One region of the Streptomyces sp. NPDC005803 genome, then DNA from elsewhere that is predicted to be linked to it. Evidence: riboswitches for the same ligand, from Rfam matches in the RefSeq annotation. Region 1 holds a riboswitch; the other holds the start of a gene.

The links. Region 1 has a riboswitch for glycine ahead of gcvP (aminomethyl-transferring glycine dehydrogenase). Riboswitches for the same ligand answer to the same signal wherever they lie in the genome.
Region 2: another riboswitch for glycine. It lies ahead of gcvT (glycine cleavage system aminomethyltransferase GcvT); the one in region 1 lies ahead of gcvP (aminomethyl-transferring glycine dehydrogenase).

The regions. Positions count from the first base shown of each region.
Region 1 is NZ_JBEXXO010000013.1:217,476-228,066, forward strand. It holds gene gcvP (aminomethyl-transferring glycine dehydrogenase) at 1-1,751, opposite strand, end outside; glycine riboswitch at 1,945-2,042, opposite strand; gene ABZ454_RS20410 (PRC-barrel domain-containing protein) at 2,156-2,524, shown strand; gene ABZ454_RS20415 (DNA polymerase IV) at 2,449-3,909, opposite strand; gene ABZ454_RS20420 (MerR family transcriptional regulator) at 4,004-4,621, opposite strand; gene ABZ454_RS20425 (bifunctional nuclease family protein) at 4,788-5,261, opposite strand; gene ABZ454_RS20430 (MerR family transcriptional regulator) at 5,315-6,058, opposite strand; gene ABZ454_RS20435 (FHA domain-containing protein) at 6,099-6,887, opposite strand; gene ABZ454_RS20440 (DUF881 domain-containing protein) at 7,078-7,857, opposite strand; gene ABZ454_RS20445 (small basic family protein) at 7,863-8,195, opposite strand; gene ABZ454_RS20450 (DUF881 domain-containing protein) at 8,192-9,118, opposite strand; gene ABZ454_RS20455 (mannose-1-phosphate guanyltransferase) at 9,269-10,591, opposite strand, start outside.
Region 2 is NZ_JBEXXO010000015.1:110,271-120,861, reverse strand. It holds gene ABZ454_RS22075 (NADH oxidase) at 1-140, opposite strand, end outside; gene ABZ454_RS22070 (hypothetical protein) at 594-1,178, shown strand; gene ABZ454_RS22065 (restriction endonuclease) at 1,317-2,234, opposite strand; gene ABZ454_RS22060 (protein kinase) at 2,396-3,835, opposite strand; partial or broken gene ABZ454_RS22055 (hypothetical protein) at 4,204-4,449, opposite strand; gene ABZ454_RS22050 (L-serine ammonia-lyase) at 4,509-5,891, opposite strand; gene glyA (serine hydroxymethyltransferase) at 6,163-7,422, opposite strand; gene gcvH (glycine cleavage system protein GcvH) at 7,442-7,819, opposite strand; gene gcvT (glycine cleavage system aminomethyltransferase GcvT) at 7,922-9,037, opposite strand; glycine riboswitch at 9,180-9,273, opposite strand; gene ABZ454_RS22030 (AAA family ATPase) at 9,443-10,129, shown strand; gene ABZ454_RS22025 (enhanced serine sensitivity protein SseB) at 10,232-10,591, shown strand, end outside.

The DNA of each region.
Region 1 (10,591 bases):
ACGGCGAGCAGCCCCGCGAACTCACCCTGCGAGCCGGCGTTCGGCTGGAGGGAGACCGCGTCATAGCCGGTGACCTCCGCGAGGCGCTCCTCCAGCTCACGGATGAGCGTAAGGAAGCCCTCGGCCTGCTCGGCCGGCGCGAATGGGTGCAGTGCGCCGAACTCGGGCCAGGTGATCGACTCCATCTCGGCGGTCGCGTTCAGCTTCATGGTGCAGGAGCCGAGCGGGATCATGCCGCGGTCCAGCGCGTAGTCACGGTCGGCGAGCTTGCGCAGGTAGCGCAGCATCGCGGTCTCGGAGCGGTGCTGGTGGAAGACCGGGTGGGTCAGGATCGCGTCGGTGCGCAGCAGCGCGTCGGGCAGCGCGTCGGCGGTCGTTGCGTCCAGCGCCTCGATGTCACCCTCGGTGCCGAAGGCGGCCCAGACCGCCGCGATCTGCGCGCGGGTGGTGGTCTCGTCGCACGCGACCGAGACCAGGTCGGCGTCGACCAGCCGCAGGTTGACCCCGCGTTCGCGGGCATCGGCGACGACCGCGGCGGCCTTGCCCGGGACCCGGACGGTGAGCGTGTCGAAGTGGACGCCGGTCACCACGTCGACACCGGCCGCCCGCAGGCCCTGCGCCAGGATGGCCGCGTAGCGGTGGGTGCGCCGGGCGATCGTCCGCAGGCCGTCGGGTCCGTGGTAGACGGCGTACATCCCGGCCATCACGGCGAGCAGCACCTGAGCGGTGCAGATGTTGCTGGTGGCCTTCTCGCGGCGGATGTGCTGCTCGCGGGTCTGCAGGGCCAGCCGGTACGCCTTGTTGCCGTCCGCGTCCACGGAGACGCCGACGAGGCGGCCCGGGAGGCTGCGCGCGAACTTCTCGCGCACGGCCATGAAGCCGGCGTGCGGTCCGCCGAAGCCCATCGGCACGCCGAAGCGCTGCGTGGTCCCGACGGCGATGTCCGCGCCGAGGTCGCCGGGGGACGTGAGCAGGGTGAGCGCGAGCAGGTCGGCGGCCACGGTGACGATCGCGCCGAGCTCGTGGGCCTGGTCGATGACGGGCTTGATGTCCCTCACGGCCCCGGAGGCGCCCGGGTACTGCAGCAGCACACCGAAGACACCGCGCTCGGCGATGCCCGCCGGGATGCCGTCGGTGAGGTCGGCGACGACGACCTCGACTCCGGTCGGCTCGGCACGGGTCTCTATGACGGCGACGGTCTGCGGCAGGGTCTCCGCGTCGACCAGGAAGACGCCCTTCTTGACCTTGCCGACACGCCGGGCCAGCGCCATGGCCTCGGCGGCGGCGGTGCCCTCGTCGAGCAGCGAGGCGCCGGAGGTGGGCAGACCGGTCAGCTCGGCGACCATCGTCTGGAAGTTCAGCAGGGCTTCGAGGCGGCCCTGGGAGATCTCCGGCTGGTACGGCGTGTAGGCCGTGTACCACGCGGGGTTCTCCATGACGTTGCGGAGGATCACCGGCGGGGTGAACGTGCCGTAATAGCCGAGCCCGATCATCGGGGCGAGGACCTGGTTGCGGTCGGCGAGGAGGCGCAGCTCGGCGAGGACCTCGGCCTCGGTCCGGGCGGCCGGCAGCCGCAGGGCCTCGGCACTCTTGATCACATCGGGCACCGCGGCGGCGGTGAGCTCGTCGAGCGAGCCGTAACCGACCTGGGCGAGCATCTTCGCCTGTGCCTCGGCATCGGGACCGATGTGGCGCTGCTCGAACGGGATTCCCTGTTCCAGCTGGGAGAGCGAAGTGCGGCGGGGGGTCATGATGGAGGCCTCCTGGTCTGTCACGACCTGCGAGGGGCACCACGGCGCGGGGTGCCCGAACGGCCTCCCCCTCTGTCATCTCAACCTGAGAGCTTCACCGGTGCCCACGGGGCGCACCGGCTTTCACCGTCGGTGAGGGAGAGACCCGGTCCGGCCGAGGCCGTACGGAACCCGCCCTGCTTTCCAGAGTGACCTCGTCCGTGCGGTACGGGGGCCTGAGAGATTCCGGGGAGGATTTGCTCCTTCGGCGCCTCCGGATTTTACTCCGGAGGACTCTCCCGCACGGGATCAGCAGCCATGGCCAGCGTACCAGCGGGGTACACGGTGGGAATCTCGAGTGGCCGACGCCACGGTTCTGCACTTCTGTAGTGCCTGTGGAGTAGCCGCGACCAGTGGGAGGGACCGTGCAGACCGACATCGATCCGCGCAACCTGATCGGCCGCAAGGCGTTCGACCGCAAGGGCACCAAGATCGGAACCGTGGACGAGGTGTACCTCGACGACGCGACCGGAGTGCCCGAATGGGCGGCCGTACGCACCGGACTGTTCAGCCGGGACGCCTTCGTCCCGCTGGAGCCCAGCGAGTTCGTCGAGGACGCGCTGCGCATCCCGTTCGACCGTGCCCTGATCAAGGACGCACCCGACTTCGGGGTCGGCCGCCATCTCTCGCCGGAACAGGAGCTTCAGCTCTACCGGCACTACGGTCTGGACGCGGCGCCGGCCGAGAGCGCGCCGGACCGCGACTTCGGCAGGCTGGCCGGCCAGGAGGAGTAGTCCACCGGGTTCCGCACGAGCGGCAGCGGATCGGCCGGCCGCAGCGCCGGATCGTCGATCCGGAACGTGCGGACCCGGCCGGGCGCCGATTCCGGCTCCTCGAACCGCACCGTCACCCGCCCGACCCCGCTCCCCTGCACCCAGCCGTGTCCGTACGTGTCGTGGCGTACATCGTGACCGGCGGGCCAGCGCCGCGCGGCGAGCTGCTCCGCACTCTCCTGCCCGGTCTCCTCCGTCTGCGGCCCCGCCTCATCGGCAGCGGCGTGTCCGCCCGGCTCGGCGGTGTCCGGGAGCTCGGCGGCCGCCCGCTCACCGGCTGCCTGGGCGAAGAGGTCCTCCTGGGTGAAGTCGGCGAGCCCGGTGACGCCGACGCCGAGCAGCCGCACACCCCCGGTGGTGTCCACGGACTCCAGGAGCCGTGCGGCGGCCTCTCTGACCACCGCGGGGTCGTCGGTGGGCCCGCGCAGCGTCTCGGAGCGGGTCAGGGTCGAGAAGTCGTAGCGCCGCACCTTCAGCACCACCGTGCGCCCCGAGCGCCCGGCCGCCCGCAGCCGCTGGACGCACCGGCCGGCCAGCCGCTCCACCTCGGTCCGCACCCGGACCCGGTCATGGAGATCCGTGTCGAAGGTGTCCTCGACCGAGACCGACTTCGCGTCGCGCTCGGCGACCACCGGCCGGTCGTCATGGCCGGACGCCATGCGGTGCAGAGAACTGCCGTGGGCCTTGCCCAGCAGCCGTACGAGCTCCGCCTCGCCCGCCTCGGCGAGGTCGTTGACCGTGGTCATGCCCGCGCGACGCAGATGGTCCGCGGTGGCCGGTCCGACGCCGGGCAGGGTCCGCACCGGCATGGGCGCGAGCAGTTCCCGCTCCGTGCCCGGCTCTATCAGCAGGATGCCGTTGGGCTTCGCCTCCTCGGAGGCGATCTTCGCCAGCATCTTGGAGCCCGCGAGCCCGACGGAACCGCTGAGCCCCGTGACCGCTTCGATCGCCCCGCGCAGCTGCTCGCCGATGGCCATCGCGGAAGCCGTGTCGTCCGCCGTCCCGCCCGCCTCCAGGTCGACGAAGGCCTCGTCGAGGCTGAGCGGCTCCACCAGGGGTGAGAGGCGGCCCAGCAACTCCATGACCTGGTCGCTCACGGTCCGGTAGAGCGTGAAGCGCGGCACCAGGTACGCCGCGTTCGGCGCCAGTCTCCTGGCCTGAGCCATCGGCATCGCCGAATGCACCCCGAAACGCCGCGCCTCGTACGAGGCGGTGGCCACGACTCCCCGGGGGCCGAGTCCGCCCACCACGACCGGCTTGCCGCGCAGACTCGGTTTCGCCGCCTGCTCGGCGGACGCGTAGAAGGCATCCATGTCCAGATGCAGGATGGTCGGCGCGGCTCTCACATCAACCGATGGTGCCCTACGGCACTGACAGTCGCCCTGTCACCGCAGACGGCCGACCCCGGATTCCCCGGGGCGCGGCCGTGCCGCCACCCGGTCAGCCCGCCCGGTTGCGCCGACGGGCGAGCTCATCGCCCGGGTTGTTGCCGATCAGGGTCTCGCCGGTGTCCACCCGCTCCCCGTGGAGCGTCGACAGTGCGGCGTCCACGTCCCGCCACACCACGCCCACGGCGATGCCGAAGACTCCCTGGCCCCCCTGGAGGAGCTCGACGACCTCCGCGGGCGAGGAGCACTCGTACACGGTCGCTCCGTCACTCATCAGCGTCATGCGTTCGAGATCCTGGAAACCGCGGGCCCGCAGGTGCTGCACCGTGGTGCGGATGTTCTGCAGGGCCACCCCGGTGTCGAGGAAGCGCTTCACGATCTTGAGCAGGACGACGTCCCGGAAGCTGTAGAGCCTCTGGGTGCCGGACCCGTACGCCGGCCGGACGCTCGGCTCCACCAGGGCCGTACGGGCCCAGTAGTCGAGCTGCCGGTAGGTGATCCCCGCTGCCGCGCACGCCGTCGGCCCGCGGTAGCCGATCTCGTTGGCCGATGTCACGCCGTCCCCCGCCACCAAATCCGGCGCAGCCGGTTGCCTGATGGTGCGGCCGGCCGTACTCCCCTGCTGCGGATACGGCCCGCCCGCTGCCGTACCGTCGCCGCTGCTTCTCACGCCGACCTCCGTCCTTGACCTGCCCACTCGAAGGTAGGCAGTCACCCGGGGTGCGTCAACGATCGCCACACTCGGCACGCCGAGTGATAATCACCCTGAGGGTGGTTTCCCGTGACTCACAACCGGGAAAGGCTTGCCGAATGCGCTGGCGGGGCCCCTTGGGACGTCACTGACTGTTCGTACCGAAGTCCTCCGGCGAGATCTGGTCGAGGAACTCGCGGAACTTCTCCACCTCGTCCTCCTGCTCGTCGGGAATCGCGATTCCCGCGTCGTCGAGCACCCCGTCACTGCCGTAGATCGGCGTGCCGGTGCGCAGGGCGAGCGCTATGGCGTCGGAAGGCCGCGCGCTCACCTCGACTCCACTGGCGAAGACCAGCTCCGCGTAGAAGACCCCTTCGCGCAGATCCGTGATCCGGACCTCGGTGAGCTCCTGGCCGACGGCCTCGAGCACATCCTTGAAGAGATCATGGGTCAGCGGCCTGGCCGGAGCCATGCCCTGCTGGGCGAAGGCGATCGCGGTCGCCTCACCAGGACCGATCCAAATGGGGAGGTACCGGTCGCCTCCCACTTCACGCAGGAGCACGATCGGTTGGTTGGAGGGCATTTCCACCCGGACACCCACAACGTCGAGCTCGTTCACACAGCAACCCTAGGACGTGCTCGGCAGGTTTGGGTAGTCGGGCCCCGCCGGGATCAGGTGAGACGGATCTGCAGAGCGGTCCGCACGAGGGCCGAGTGCAGCCGTACGGAGAGCTCGGCGAGCTCCTTCGCGGTGGCCTCGGCATGGGCTCTGGTCTGCGGATTCCGGTGCCGGCGCAAGGGTGCGACGACCTGCTCGATCAGCCCGGCCTCCCGGTCCGCGGCCGCTCGCATCGGGCGCAGATGACGCGGTTCCAGACCGAATCGCCCCAGATCCGCCACAAGCCTGGCGATCGTGACCGTCTCGGCGTCGTAGCCGCCCTCCGCCGATGGCGCGACCAGACCGTACGCCTCCCATGCGTCGAGGTCACTCTCGGTCACCTCGGCGGCGGCGAGCAGCTCGGCACGGCCGATGCGGGCAGCGGTGGCCCGGCCCGGTCCCCCGGTCGGGCTGCCGTCGCCGGGATCCGCCTCAGCGCCCGGGGTGGGCAGTGCCGTCTGCTCGCCCCGTGCGAGGGCGTCCAGGTGCTCCCGGATGACTTTCAGGGGAAGGTAGTGGTCCCGCTGCATCCGCAGCACCTGAGCCAGCCGCTCGACGTCGCGGGGAAGGAACTTGCGGTACCCGGACGGCGTCCGCTGCGGCTCGACGAGCCCCTCGGTCTCCAGAAAGCGGATCTTGGAGATGGTGACTTCAGGGAACTCGTCCCGCAGCTGCAGGAGCACCGTGCCGATGCTCATCGGGCGGCCGTCGGCGGTGGCGGTGCCGTGTCCGGCACCGCCCGTCGGTGTTCTCAGCATGGACCTTCCTGGGGGTCCCCCGACGCGGTCAGGGGGCGGGTCAGATGCCGCGCTGGCTCGCGTAGAAGACCAGCCGGTACTTGCCGATCTGCACTTCGTCGCCGTTGGACAGTGCCACGGAGTCGATGCGCTCACGATTGACATAGGTGCCGTTGAGGCTGCCCACGTCTCCCACGGTGAAGCTGCCGTCGGGGCTCCGGCGGAACTCCACGTGACGGCGCGACACCGTCACGTCGTCGAGGAAGATGTCGCTCTGCGGGTGGCGGCCGGCCGTGGTCAGCTCGCTGTCCAGGAGGAAGCGGCTGCCCGAGTTGGGCCCCCGCCGCACCACCAGGAGCGCCGAACCGAGCGGCAGGGCGTCCACGGCGGCCTGCGCCTCGGGCGAGAGCGAGGGGACGGACGTCTGTCCCGTCGCCTCCGCCTCGTAGGCTTCCAGGCCCGAGATCGAGATGGTCGACGTCGTCTCCGAGGCCCGCTCGGGGATCCCGCCCCGCAGCGGCGCACCGCAGTTGGAACAGAAACGGCTGGCCTCGGCATTGCGGTGCCCGCACCTCGTACAGACCGGCATGGACGAAGCCTCCTGCCTCGGGGCGAACCCTCCACCCGTACTCGAGGTCGACAGTTCTCCGAAACCTATGCGGCCGGGACCGGTGGGGTCAACGGACGACGCGCCGGAACCACCCGCGTTGCCACCCCCCGAACCTGGCATCTGATCGCGGAAGAGGGGGCGCTCGCCGCCCTGCTCCTCGGTCTGGCCATGGCGCGGTGCGCGATGGCGTGCGGCTTCATCGCGAGCGCTCTTGCCGAACAACTTCCCAAACAACTTCACGGGCGATTCCCCTTGACCGAAACAGACCCGCCCGTGGGGCAGGACGAACCCTGAATGAACACACCTGCCGACCCGGACATCTTCACAACGTCCGTATCCACTCGACAGTTTCCACCACGCACCACGATTACGATGCGGCGACCCCCCGCAACCACCTGCCCGTGTCCTCCCACGCCCACGCGTCCCGGGTTCACTGGGCCGACGACCGAGAGTAGTCAGGCCGCTGCGCCGGTCGCAAGGCGTCGACGATGATGTCGTCGGACTGCGCCACATGCACGGTGGCCTGCTCCTTCTCCAGCGTCTGCACGACACCGCCGGGGATGTTGAGCGCCGGTTCCAGGTCCTGCGGCTTGCCGATGACCTTGAACACGTACGGGGCGGAGATCTTGCGGTCGTCGACCTTGACGGCGCCCCCGTCCCCGGAGAAGTAGGTATGGGCCACCACGCGCACGCCGTTGACCTCGATCGCCTCGGCGCCGGCCGCCCGGAGCTCCTGAAGGGCGTCGAGCAGCATGTCGGCCTGCACCGCGCCCCCGGGGTCGTTGACCGTCAGGGTGATGCCGGGGCCGTGCACCGCCACGGTACCCGCGAGGATCCCGAGTTGGCGCTCCTTCTCCACCGTCTGCTTCCGTGCCTCCTCCGCCTGGTCGGAGCTGTTCTCCAGCTCCGTGCGCTGGTCGACGAGGCGCTGCTTCTCGTCCTCCAGCCGCTGGGTCCGGTCGTCCACCTCGTCGAGGATGCGGACCAGGTCCTCCTGGCGGGCGCCGCGCAACGCGCTGTTGTCGCTGTTCGACCGCACCTGGATGGCAAGCCCCAGACCGAGGACGAACAGCAGTACCGCGACGATGAGTTGGGCACGGGTGACCCGGGGCGGCCAGATTCCGGCCATCAGCCGCTGACGTCCGGTCAGCTCCTGAGGGGCCTGCTCCCGCGGCTCGGCGGGGCCGTCGTCGAATGCGTCGTTGCTCATCGGCGTCAGGCCCGGAAGACGTGCCGGCGGATCGCGGCGGCGTTGGAGAAGATCCGGATCCCGAGGACGACGACCACACCGGTGGAGAGCTGCGCTCCGACGCCCAGCTTGTCGCCCAGGAAGACGATCAGTGCGGCCACGACCACGTTCGAGAGGAACGAGACCACGAAGACCTTGTCGACGAAGATGCCGTCGAGCATGGCCCGCAGACCCCCGAAGACGGCGTCGAGTGCGGCCACGACCGCGATCGGGAGGTAGGGCTCGACCACCGCCGGCACTTCGGGCCGGACCAACAGTCCGACCACCACTCCCACGACGAGGCCCAGTACCGCGATCACGATGTGCCCTTCCCTGTATCCGCCGCACCACTGCCGGTGTCTGCGGCCCTATAAGGCTCTGCTGTCCGTACGATGAGGCTCGGGGCGGCCGGGAGGCTCACCTTCTCCTGGACGGAGACGCTGGTCCTGATGTCGAAGGTGTCCTTCAGCGCCTGCAGGTACTGGCCGTCGGCGCTGTCCTGGAAGGCAGCGCTGAGCTTCTTCCCGTCCCCCACCGCGAGCACCGTGTACGGCGGCACGAGCGGCTTGTTGTCGACCAGTATGGCGTCGCCCGCGGCACGGATGGCCGACAGGGAGGTGAGACGCTGGCCGTTGATGGCGATCGCTTCGGCTCCGGACTGCCACAGCCCGTTGACGACCCGCTGCATGTCACGGTCCCGGACCCGGCCCGTGTCGGAGAATCCGCTGCTCTCGCGCGGGCCGCCGCCCCCCTGGTCGGTGTCCTTCGCGTCGTCGACGACGAGCTTCACGCCCGGACCGTGCACGGGCGTGGCCCCGGAGAGCAGGGCCACCAGTTCGGCCTGGTCACCGCCGTGCTCCTCGAGGGCCTTGCGCTGCCGTCTGCCCACGTCGTCGCGGATGCCGTCGACCTGCGATTCGAGGGTGTCGGCCGCGGACGTCTCCGCGTCGATCCGGTCGATGAGCTCCTCGCGCTCCTTGGCCAGGACGGGCGCCGCAACCCTCGCCTGCGCGGCGCCGAGCGTGACGACCAGCGCGGCCAGCACCAGACACGCCGCGAAGCCGAGCTTCGCCTTGAGGGTCCGGGGCATCCCCGCTCGCCCGTCGGCCTCGCGACGCGCCGACGCTTCGGCGTATCCGTCGTCCAGGCTGTGGTCCATCACATTGGTCAGCAGCGACATGGACGCGTCGGGGCGCGGGGGCGGCGAGGCGGTAGTACTCCGTTCGGGGGGCTGCTGCGACATGCCGCACATCGTCGCATGTCGCAGCGGCTACCGCCGAATGGCCCCACCGTTGCGCGGGAGGCGGTCGAGCGGCTCCCTCAGCCGCACCGCGCGAACCTGGGTCCGGATGCCGGGGACGGCGCGTGGGCCCGTCCCCGGCATCCGGTCATCTCACTGACCCGCGCTGTCGACGACGGCGGCCCATTCGTCCAGGAGCGCCTCGGCCGACGCGTCGTCCGGCCCCTCCGCCCACAGATGGGTGACCGCTTCCGCCCGGTCGGGCAGCACCATGACCCAGCGCCCGTCCGCCTCGACGACCCGGACACCGTCCGTCGTGTCGACACTGCGGTCCCCGGCGGCCTCGACCACCCGGCGCATGACCAGTCCCTTGACGGCCCACGGGGTCGCCAGGTCACGCCGCAGCACATGGGCGCGCGGGATGCGCGCGTCGATCTGGCTGAGCGTGAGCTGCGTCCTGGCCACCAGTCCGATGAGCCGCACGAACGCGGCGGAGCCGTCGAAGACGCTGCTGAACTCGGGAACGATGAAGCCGCCGCGGCCGTCTCCACCGAAGATGGTGCCCTCTTCGCGCCCCACCCGGGTCAGGTCGTCGGGCGACGTCGTCGTCCACTCGACCTGGGTGCCGTGGTAGGCGGCCACCTGCTCGGCGACGCGCGTGGTCGTCACGGGAAGCGCCACGCGGCCGCTGCGGCGCTCGGCGGCGACAAGGTCGAGCATGACCAGCAGGGCGCGGTCGTCCTCCACGATCCGGCCTCGCTCGTCGACCAGGGAGAGCCGTTCGCCGACCGGGTCGAACCGGACGCCGAACGCCGCCCTCGCGGAGGAGACGATCTCCCCGAGCCGCACCAGCCCGGACCTCCGGGTCTCGGCGGACTCGGTCGGCCGGGACTCGTCGAGCCCGGGGTTGATGGTCAGCGCATCCACACCGAGCCGCCCGAGCAGACTGGGCAGCACCAGCCCCGCACTGCCGTTCGACGCGTCGACGACCACCTTGAGCCCGGCGTCGGAGATCCCCGCGGTGTCCACGTCCCGCAACAGGGACCCCGTGTACGAGTCGTAGACGCTGGACGGGAAGTGGAGGTCGCCGATCTCGCCCGGGAAGGCACGGCGATACTCCTGCCTGGCGTAGACGCGGTCCAGCTTGCGCTGTTGCGCCTGGGAGAGGTCCGCTCCCCGCTCGTCGAAAAACATGACGTCGACGGAGTCGGGCACACCCGGCGAGGTACGGATCATGATGCCGCCGGCGCTTCCGCGTGCGGTCTGCTGGCGGGCCACGGGCAGGGGCACGTTCTCCAGGTCGCGCACGTCGATGGCGCTGGCCTGGAGGGCCGAGATGACCGCGCGCTTCAGGGCTCTCGCGCCACGGGAGTGGTCACGCGCGGTGGTGACCGTGGAGCCCTTCTTGAGGGTCGTCGCGTACGCGCCGGCGAGTCTGACCGCCAGTTCCGGCGTGATCTCGACGTTCAGGATCCC
Region 2 (10,591 bases), on a different contig from region 1:
ACGGGATGCGGGGTGGAGACCCACTCGGTGCCCCAGCAGCCGGTGAGCACCAGCTCGCCCTCCCGGTCTCCCGGCTCGACCACCACGTCCTCGGCGAGCGACCAGAGGTCGACCGCGTGTCCGTCGGCCTCGTCCGGCATGACAACTCTCTTTCTCCCGCTCCCTTTCGTGTGAAACGCTTCGTCGCGTCTTCACCGAACGCCTGATTGTGGATCCATCCGGGGGACCGCGGACAGCTACCCCCTCACAGGGTCCATGTGAAGATCTCACGCCCCCTCGGGGCCGGTGCGAGCGCCGGTGGCCGGGTGCGGGCCGGCGCCGACGGGCGACGCCGGACGACCGGGGTTCACCCGGCGGGTCCCGGCCCGCCACCGGCTTACGGCCCCTTCGGGTGGCGTCGGAGAGGGCCCGGGCGAGGGTTGCGCGCGGACCGGGGGAACCGGCGCGCGGCCTGAGCGAGTGCGCCGCCCCGCGCCCCGCGCACCTCCGGGACATCCCGGTGACGGAGCCGCCCAACCCCTAGGGCGGCTGTCCGGGCGCGCTAGGGGATGGTCCCGATGGCCGGGCGCGGTCCGGACAGCGAACGTAGAAGCATGACATCGACGGCTCCCACCACCCGACTGTTCTGTGTCCTCATCCCCTTCCTGCTCCTGTCGTACGGCGTGCTGCGCCTGATCGACGGCATGGACGGCGACCACGGCCCCGGAGTGGCCTGGAACGTCGGCCACACCTTCTTCCTCGCGGCCTTCCTCCTGCTCGGCGCCCTCGTCGTGGAACTGCGCGGTCTCGTTCCCTCGGCCACCCCGCGGACGAAGGCCGCCGCCGGCGCCGCCACGGCTGTCGGAACGTTCGGCGCGGGCTGCTTCGTCTGGGTGATCCTCGGTGACCTGTTCCCCGGTCTCGCCGACTCCGCGCCGCTGCCCGCCCCCCTCGAGTTCGCGGGCCCGATGGCCTTCCAGCTGGGCCTGCTCACCCTGCTGATCATGCTGGTGGCCGTCCGGCCCCGGCAGCTGCCCGTGTGGAGCCCGGTGCTCGTGGCCGTGGCCTTCGTCCTGATCTCGGTCAGTCTCGACCTGATCCCGCTCGCGGCCCTCGTTCTCCTGGCCGGGCTCACCCCGCTGTCCCTCAACCGCACCCCGGCCGCCCCGAGCGGCGCCGTACGTGTCCACGCCCGGTGAGACGGTACGAACGTCAGGCGAGACCGCGCGAACACGCTGGTCAGGGCGTGTCGAGCCCATCGTGAAGGCGTCATGGAACCCACCGCCGAAGCCGCGCTGGCCCGGCAGCCCCGACACCTGGCAGTCGACAGCCGGCCGTCAGGGAGTCTTGTTGAGTTTCTTGGCTTCGTTGATGACACTGCCGCGTTCCATGAAGCCGACGCCGCGATCCTTGAGGATCTTGTCGACGTGGTGCGGCTTGCTGCCGGTACGGAGCAGGCCAGCGGCCTCGGCCACCAGGCCGTCCTGCCGGGCGGGTGAGGGCGCCGGGGCCCGGTCGCGTGGGGGGCGGGGCACACGCGTCGGGCCCGCCGCGGTCGCCGAGTCCGTTCCCGGCCGGGAGACGACCACCCGCAAGGGCCGGGTTCCGAGGGAGAGGCGAGCCCCGAACCGGGCCGCTATCAGGAACGCGCCGAGCGCCCAGCACGCGAGGAGGATGCCGATGAACTTCAGGACGTCCACCGCGAGCGGGCCGGTGTACATCTCCTCGTCCCCGATCGTTCTCAGCGGGGCCATGAGGAGGGCAGCGCCCGCGAAGACACGCCAGTTCCGGTCCCAGAACGACCGCGAGGCGGCCGGGGCGGGGTTCCGGGCCGCCGGGGACGCGGGGGGCGCGACGGCGGGCGCGGGGGAGCGGTGGATGCGGCGGGCCGCGTCGTTGACCGGCGTCATCGCGCCGTCCAGACGATAGGTGAAGAGCGCTATGCCCCACTCCTGGGCGTAGGACACGGCGGTGGCCGCGTAATCGCTGCCGGTGAAGAAGATCAGCTGAGCGGACGATCCGCGGGAGCGCGCCCCCACGAAACGCTGCAGCTCAGGACGCCCGACGCTGGCTGCCTGGTACTTGACCTGCCCCAGTGCGCCGGCAGCGCGGACATCGATGCCGGAGTCCGGGCCCCCGGGGCGTGCGGTGGCATCGGCATAGCCCCAATGGCGCATCCAGCGGGCCGCGTTGAGCTCGGCCTGCTGCCACGACGAAATCTGCATCGGCTGCGGCGGCACAGCCCTGGGCGGCATCTCGGCCACGTCTCCCCTTATGTACTGACAGCGCTGACAGCCATGAACATACTGGTCAGGCTAGGTGCCCAGCACACGACGGGGTGCACCGCGGACCCGTCCCGCCTCCGCCGCGCGGGGGCCCGAGGCCGAGGAAGGGGGCGGTGGGGCGGTCCCTCCTCCTACGGGTGGGAACCGCACGCCGGCGGAGCGCAGGCGGCGCGGCCCCGGGATCGCCGCTCGGTGCTCTTCTCCGCCGGCCCCGCCTTCTTCTCCTTCTTGGCCTTCTTGGCCTGGCCCGGGGGCTGGGACTGGGGTCGGGCCTCCGGGCCGCCCCGCGTCACTCCGGTGGCCGGACCCGCGCTGTCCGGCGCCGCGTCTTCCTCCGGGACCGCCGAGCGGGTCGTGCCCGCCGGCCCGGGCCGTGCCCCGGCGGAGGCCTGCGCCCCGGGGGGCCGCGCCTCCGACGGCGTCGCCGCCTTCTGCGCTGCGCCGGCCGGCGGACCCGGCTCTGACGGCTTCGCGGAGGGGGTGACGGCCGCGGACGTGCCGGCGCCGTCGCCCCACGGCACGGAGCCGTCGGTGACGGCGAAAGCGGTCACCGTGACGGCGGCGAGCGCGACGGACGCCCCGGCGAGGAGGAGGCGACCCCGCGCGAACCCGGTCCGTGGAGCGGCCCTCTCGCCGCGGGGGGCCGGACTCCTGTGGGTTTCCTCGGCCGGCCGCGTAGCTCCCCGGCCTGCGACGAGACGCGTGGTGTTCGCCGCCGCCCCTGCCGCGGTGGGGGCTTCCTCGGCCAGCGCCGCCAGCGTGCGCGCGCAGTCGCGGGCCGCCGGGCGCTCCCTCTCGTCCAGGCTCGTCATGTCCCGGATCAGCGTGCTCAGTTGCTCGGGCAGGCCGGGCGGCAGGACGGGTGCCCGGTGCAGGCGTGCGATCGCGGCCTCCAGCGGGATGCCGTCGTACTCGAGCGTGCCCGTGAGGCATTCGAGCAGCACGAGGCCGAGGGCGTACACGTCGGCGGCCCGGCCCACGGGCCGGCCGAGTACCTGCTCCGGGGCGAGATAGGCGGCGGTCCCGATGAGGGTGCCGGCGGTGGTGCGGGAGGTCGCGTCCAGCAGCCGTGAGATGCCGAAATCGACGAGATGGGGGCGGTGGGCGGCGTCCAGGACGATGTTGGACGGCTTGATGTCACGGTGGACGACTCCCGCTTCGTGCGCGTGAGCCAGCGCCTGGGCGACGCCCGCGCCGACGGCGGCGGTCGCCCTGGGGAGCAGCGGGCCTTCGGCTATGTGCTTGCGCAGGTTGTCGCCTTCGATCAGCCGCATGACCAGGAAGGCGCGTCCGTCGTGCTGCCCGGTGTCGTAGGCGGTGACCAGTCCTGGGTGGTGCAACCGGGCCAGCATGACCGCTTCGTTGTGCAGGTCCTGCTCGACGCCGGTGTCGATGTCGGCCTCGGGGCGGAAGACCTTGACCGCCACCGGCCGGCGCAATCGCAGGTCGTAGCCGCGATGCACATGCGCCGCACCCCCCGAGCCGAGTATCTCGTCCAGACGGTACCGGCCGCTCAACACCTCGGCGGTGCGCAGGGACGTGGCGGTCTGTGTGAATTCCCGAAGCCTCATTCCCTCTCCCACTGCGTCGAGGTCCGGTGCCCTGGGTGAGCCGTGACCGACGCGCCTCGGAACGCGGGTACCCGCCGGTGGCCGGAGTACCCCTTGCGCCGGTCCGGCCTCTCCTGCCCCTTTGGTGCCCCGGCCGTGACGGGAAGGTCCGGCGGCGGCAGCGTCCACGTCATCGCGGGACGGGCATCCGCCACCTCCACCGCCGCTCACCGGTCCGCGAGGAGGCGGCGGCACCGCTTCCGCTGTTCCGCGCCCGTCGCCAGTGCCGGGCCGATGCGGGGCAGGTCGGTCGCCGCGTGGATAGGACCGTCCGTGTCCACGTCCACGGGTCCCGGTTTCTTGACATGGGCCGAGGTGCGGCCGCGCGGTCAGACCTCGACGACGCGGACGCTGGGGCCGCAGAGCATCGGGAGGTCTTCGGGGTCCGACGTCAGGACGGTCACTGGGGCCGGGGAGGCGAGCGCGGTGGCGGCCACGACGGCGTCGAGGGCCTACTTTCTGGTGACGACGCGGATGTCTCCGGCCTCGGATGCCGTCAGCCACTCGGTGATCTCAGGTGTGCGTCGTACCGGCCGGGACAGGACTTCGCAGTCCAGGACGAGCGTGCCGCTCATGCGGAGGGGCGGCCCTGACAGCGCTGAAAGACAGAAAAGCGCTGGTCAGGGCCTCAGTCTCAGCACTCGATGATGTTCACCGCGAGCCCGCCCCGCGCCGTCTCCTTGTACTTCACGCTCATGTCGGCGCCCGTCTCCTTCATGGTCTTGATGACCTTGTCCAGGGAGACCTTGTGGCTGCCGTCTCCGCGCAGCGCCATCTTCGCCGCGGTGACGGCCTTCACCGCCGCCATGCCGTTGCGCTCGATGCACGGGATCTGGACGAGACCGCCGACCGGGTCGCAGGTCAGGCCGAGGTTGTGCTCCATGCCGATCTCGGCGGCGTTCTCGACCTGCTCGGGGGTGCCGCCCAGGACCTCGGCGAGGGCGCCCGCGGCCATGGAGCAGGCGGAGCCGACCTCACCCTGGCAGCCGACCTCGGCGCCGGAGATGGAGGCGTTCTCCTTGAACAGCATGCCGATGGCGCCGGCCGCCAGGAGGAAGCGGACGATGCTGTCGTCCTTCTCCGCCTCGGTCGCGCCGCCGGCCGCGAAGTTCATGTAGTAGTGCAGTACCGCGGGGATGATGCCGGCCGCGCCGTTGGTCGGGGCGGTGACGACGCGGCCGCCCGCGGCGTTCTCCTCGTTGACCGCCATCGCGTACAGGGTGATCCACTCCATCGCGTGGGTCTGCGGGTCGCCCTCGGCGCGCAGCTGGCGGGCGGTGTTCGCCGCGCGGCGGCGGACCTTGAGGCCGCCGGGCAGGATGCCCTCGCGGGACATGCCCCGGGAGACACACGCCTGCATGGCGCGCCAGATGTCCAGCAGGCCGGAGCGGATCTCGTCCTCGGTGCGCCAGGCGCGCTCGTTCTCCAGCATCAGGGAGGAGATCGACAGGCCCGTTTCCTGAGCGAGGCGCAGCAGCTCGTCGCCGGTGCGGAACGGGTGCTTCAGGACGGTGTCGTCGAGGACGATCCGGTCCTCGCCCACCGCGTCCTCGTCGACGACGAAACCGCCGCCGACCGAGTAGTAGGTCTTCTCCAGGAGGGGGGCGCCCTCGTGGTCGTAGGCGAAGACCGTCATGCCGTTGGCGTGGTACGGCAGCGCCTTGCGGCGGTGCAGGACCAGCTGCTCGTCGGCGTCGAAGGCGATCTCGTGCATGCCGAGGAGGTTGATGCGGCCGGTGGTGCGGATGGCCTCGACCCGGTCGTCGGCCGTTTCGACGTCGACGGTGCGGGGGGACTCGCCCTCCAGACCGAGCAGGACGGCCTTGGGCGTGCCGTGGCCATGGCCGGTGGCGCCGAGCGAGCCGTACAGCTCGGCGCGTATGGAGGCGGTGTGGGCGAGCAGGCCCTCGTTCTTCAGCCGGCGCGCGAACATACGGGCCGCGCGCATGGGGCCGACCGTATGGGAGCTGGACGGGCCGATGCCGATCGAGAACAGGTCGAAGACCGAGATGGCCACGGGGTGACTCCTAAGGGGTTGGTAGACGCCGTTGTCTGCCGGGTGGTGCGGTACGGGCCGGGTGGGCCCGAAGAGCGAGGACAAGGGAGCGGGGGGCAAGGGGTGTCTCGCCGGTCAGGGCCGGACAGGGCGTTTCGGCAACGCCGCGAGGTGCCGTGCCGGGCGTCGTGCCCCGGCCCTGACCGGCGGGACACCCCCGAGGAATGGGGCACCGCGCTCACTGTTCAGTGTGCGCGGTGCCCCGCCCTTATGTACAAATGCGCCGGTTCGACTACTTCACACCGGGGTACAGCGGGAACTTCTCGGCGAGCGCGACGACGCGGGCCTTCAGGTCGTCCGCGTCGTACGACGGCTTCAGCGCCGACGCGATGATCTCGGCGACCTCGGTGAAGTCCTCCGCCTGGAAACCGCGGGTGGCCAGGGCCGGCGTGCCGATCCGCAGACCCGAGGTGACCATCGGCGGCCGCGGGTCGTTGGGGATGGCGTTGCGGTTGACCGTGATGCCCAGCTCGTGCAGCCGGTCCTCGGCCTGCTGGCCGTCCAGCTCGGAGTTGCGCAGGTCCACGAGGACCAGGTGCACGTCCGTACCGCCGGACAGGACGGAGACGCCGGCCTCGGTGACGTCCGGCTGCACCAGACGCTCGGCGAGGATGCGGGCGCCGTCCAGGGTGCGCTGCTGGCGCTCCTTGAACTCCTCGGTCGCCGCCACCTTGAAGGAGACCGCCTTGGCCGCGATCACGTGCTCCAGCGGACCGCCCTGCTGACCCGGGAAGACCGCCGAGTTGATCTTCTTGGCGAGCTCCTGGGTGGAGAGGATCACGCCGCCGCGCGGACCGCCGAGGGTCTTGTGCGTGGTGGTCGTGACGACGTGGGCGTGCGGCACCGGGTTGGGGTGCAGGCCCGCGGCGACCAGACCGGCGAAGTGCGCCATGTCGACCATCAGGTACGCGCCGACCTCGTCCGCGATGCGGCGGAAGGCGGCGAAGTCCAGCTGGCGGGGGTAGGCCGACCAGCCGGCCACGATCAGCTGCGGCTTGGACTCCTTGGCGAGGCGCTCGACCTCGGCCATGTCCACGGTGCCGGTGTCGTCGACGTGGTACGGGACCACGTTGTAGAGCTTGCCGGAGAAGTTGATCTTCATGCCGTGGGTCAGGTGACCGCCGTGGGCCAGGTTCAGGCCCATGATCGTGTCGCCCGGCTTCAGCAGCGCGAACATCGCGGCGGCGTTGGCCTGTGCGCCCGAGTGCGGCTGCACGTTGGCCGCCTCGGCGCCGAAGAGCGCCTTGATGCGGTCGATCGCGATCTGCTCGATCACGTCGACGTGCTCGCAGCCGCCGTAGTAGCGGCGGCCGGGGTAGCCCTCGGCGTACTTGTTGGTCAGGACGGAGCCCTGGGCCTCCATGACCGCGACGGGAGCGAAGTTCTCCGAGGCGATCATCTCGAGGGTGGACTGCTGACGGTGGAGCTCGGCGTCGACAGCGGCGGCGACGTCCGGGTCCAGCTCGTGGAGGGAGGAGTTGAGAAGCGACATCAGGTGGTCCCTTGGGGTCTCAGTTGCCGGAGAACGCGGTGTACTCGTCGGCGGAGAGCAGGTCCTTCGGCTCCTCCGCGACGCGTACCTTGAACAGCCAGCCGCCTTCGAACGGAGCGGAGTTCACCAGCGACGGGTCGTCCACGACGTCCTGGTTCGCGGCGGTGACCTCGCCGCTCACCGGCGAGTACAGGTCGCTGACCGACTTGGTCGACTCCAGCTCGCCGCAGGTCTCGCCCGCGGTCACCGTGTCGCCGACCTCGGGGAGCTGGGCGTAGACGACGTCACCGAGCGCGTTGGCCGCGTACTCCGTGATGCCGATCGTGGCCACGCCGTCCTCGACGGCCGACAGCCACTCGTGCTCCTTGCTGTACCGCAGCTGCTGGGGGTTGCTCATGACCTGAATTCTCCTGTACGCGGGGGAGTGCTGATGAACGATGGTCTTACGGTGTGAGACGGGACTGCGTCACGTACGCGGTGCCCGTGGCGCGCCGCTCTTCTACTTCTGCCGCTTGTAGAACGGCAGCGCCACGACCTCGTACGGCTCGTGGCTGCCCCGGATGTCCACGGCGACGCCCGCGGTGCCGGGCGCGGCGTGTGCGGCGTCGACGTACGCCATGGCGAGGGGCTTGCCGAGCGTGGGCGAGGGTGCGCCCGAGGTGACCTCGCCGATGACCTGGCCGCCGGCGACGACGGCGAACCCGGCGCGCGGTACCCGGCGGCCCTCGGCCACCAGGCCGACGAGCTTGCGGGGCGGGGCGGTCTCGGCGCGCTCGGCGGCGGCCTCCAGGGCCTTGCGGCCGACGAAGTCGCCCTCCTTCTCGAACTTCACCACCCGGCCCAGCCCGGCGTCGAACGGCGTCAGCGCCGTGGTCAGCTCGTGCCCGTACAGCGGCATGCCCGCCTCCAGGCGCAGCGTGTCGCGGCAGGAGAGCCCGCAGGGGATCAGTCCGTGCGAGGCGCCCGCCTCGGTGAGGGCCCGCCACAGCTGCTCGGCGTGCTCGGGTGCGACGAACAGCTCGAAGCCGTCCTCGCCGGTGTAGCCGGTACGGGCGATGAGCGCGGGGACACCGGCGACCGTGCCGGGCAGACCGGCGTAGTACTTCAGACCGTCCAGGTCGGCGTCGGTGACGGCGGCCAGGATGGCGGGGGACCCGGGGCCCTGGACGGCGAGCAGCGCGTACGCGTCGCGGTCGTCGCGCACCTCGGCGTCGAAGCCCTCGGCCCGCGCGGTCAGCGCGTCCAGCACGATCTGCGCGTTGCCGGCGTTGGCCACGACCATGTACTCGGTCTCCGCCAGGCGGTACACGATCAGGTCGTCCAGGATGCCGCCGTCCTCGGCGCAGATCATCGTGTAGCGGGCCCGGCCCACCGAGACGGTGCCGATGTTGCCGACGAGCGCGAAGTTCAGCAGGTCCACGGCCGCGGGGCCGGTGACGGTGATCTCGCCCATGTGGGACAGGTCGAAGAGGCCGGCCTTCGTGCGCACGGCGTTGTGCTCGTCACGCTCACTGGCGTAGCGCAGCGGCATGTCCCAGCCCGCGAAGTCGGTCATGGTCGCACCGAGCGAACGGTGCACGGCATCGAGGGCGGTGAGGCGGGGGGCAGTACTCATTGGACAAGGCTCCCAGGGCATGACGACGAGGACGATCCCTCCCCATCTGTCATCGGAACCTGAGAGGTTCGCCGAGAGGCCCCGCAGGGGTTCGGCTTGCACCTTGGGTGGAGCCGCGGGGCGGCTCGCTTTTCAGATCTGCCTCATCCACGCGGTACGGGGCCTGAGAGATTCAAGGGAGGATCTTGCTCCTTCGGCGCCCGGCACGGCGGCCGGGACTCTCCCGCGCGGATTCGAGCGGCCTTTATGCAGTTGACGGGGTCATCATCGCACGCATTGCGGGAGAGTGGGGGTTCGGTGCCGATGCCCGTCTCCTACGGGTTCCGGCGGGTCGGACGGTTGTGCCGCATTACCTTTTCTTTACACTTCTTGAGCAGGTGTGGGTCAGGCGACAGGGGGAGGGCGATGACGTTGCAGCGGTACGCGACGACCGCGGGGGTCGCGCACGGGGCACTGCCCGCGCAGCCGGGGGCGCCGGCCACGGAGACGGTGGGACCGCACGCACCCGTCGTGCGGGACCTGCGGGAGCGGGACGGGCGCAGCCCGCGCGGCCTGCACTTCGCGGCGGGGGACGTGGTGGTGGTCTCCGGACTGCCCGGCAGCGGCAAGTCGACGCTCATGGGACGGGCCGTCTCGGCCCACGCCATCGACTCCCAGGACACCAGGGACCGCTGGGCGGCCCGGATGCCCCGCTTACTCCCGTACGCCCTCTACCGCCCGCTCGTCCGCGTCGCCCACTACTGGGGACTGTGGCGGGTGCTGCGCTCCGGCCACTCCGTCGTCGTCCACGACTGCGGCACGCAGGCCTGGGTGCGCGGCTGGCTGGCCCGGCACGCCCGGCGGCGCGGCCGCACCCTGCACCTCGTGCTGCTCGACGTCACCCCGCAGACCGCGCGGGAGGGCCAGCGCGAGCGCGGGCGCGGAGTCTCCGGGTACGCGTTCGCCCGTCACCGCAGGGCCGTGGGCCGGCTGCTGCGGGACACCGAGTCCGGTCTGCTGCCGCTCGGGTGCGCCTCGGCGGTGCTGCTGGACCGCGAGGCGGCCGGGCTGCTGACGCGCATCACATTCGCAGACGCACAGAGTGAGGCCTGAGCGGGGGCCGTCCGAAGGCTGGACAGCCGTGCGCGACGGGCGGCGGACCACGCGCGCGGCGTTAATCTCTTGCTGCACGACATGGGGCGAGAGAGGGAGACAGTGGACATTCCGGCACCGGCCCGGACCCATCCGCAGGGCGGATGGCCGGCCAACGAGCTCGAAGAAGTACTGAGCGCCTCGGTCGGCAGCCCCGAGGCGGGCGGCCGGCTGGTGGAGGTGCTCGGGCGCAGCCATGTCTGGGTGCCGCTGCCCAACGGCGGCGGACCGGACGCCACCGACCTCGATCTGCCGACGCTGGACATCGAGGGCGCGCCGTACGTCCCCGTGTTCAGCTCCGAACAGCAGTTCCTCGCCTGCGTCGGCGCGCACATGTCGTTCACCGTGGCCCCCGCCCGCGACTTCGCCCGGGGCCTGCCCCCGCAGCTCGGCGTCGCGGTGAACCCGGGCGGCGCGGTCGGC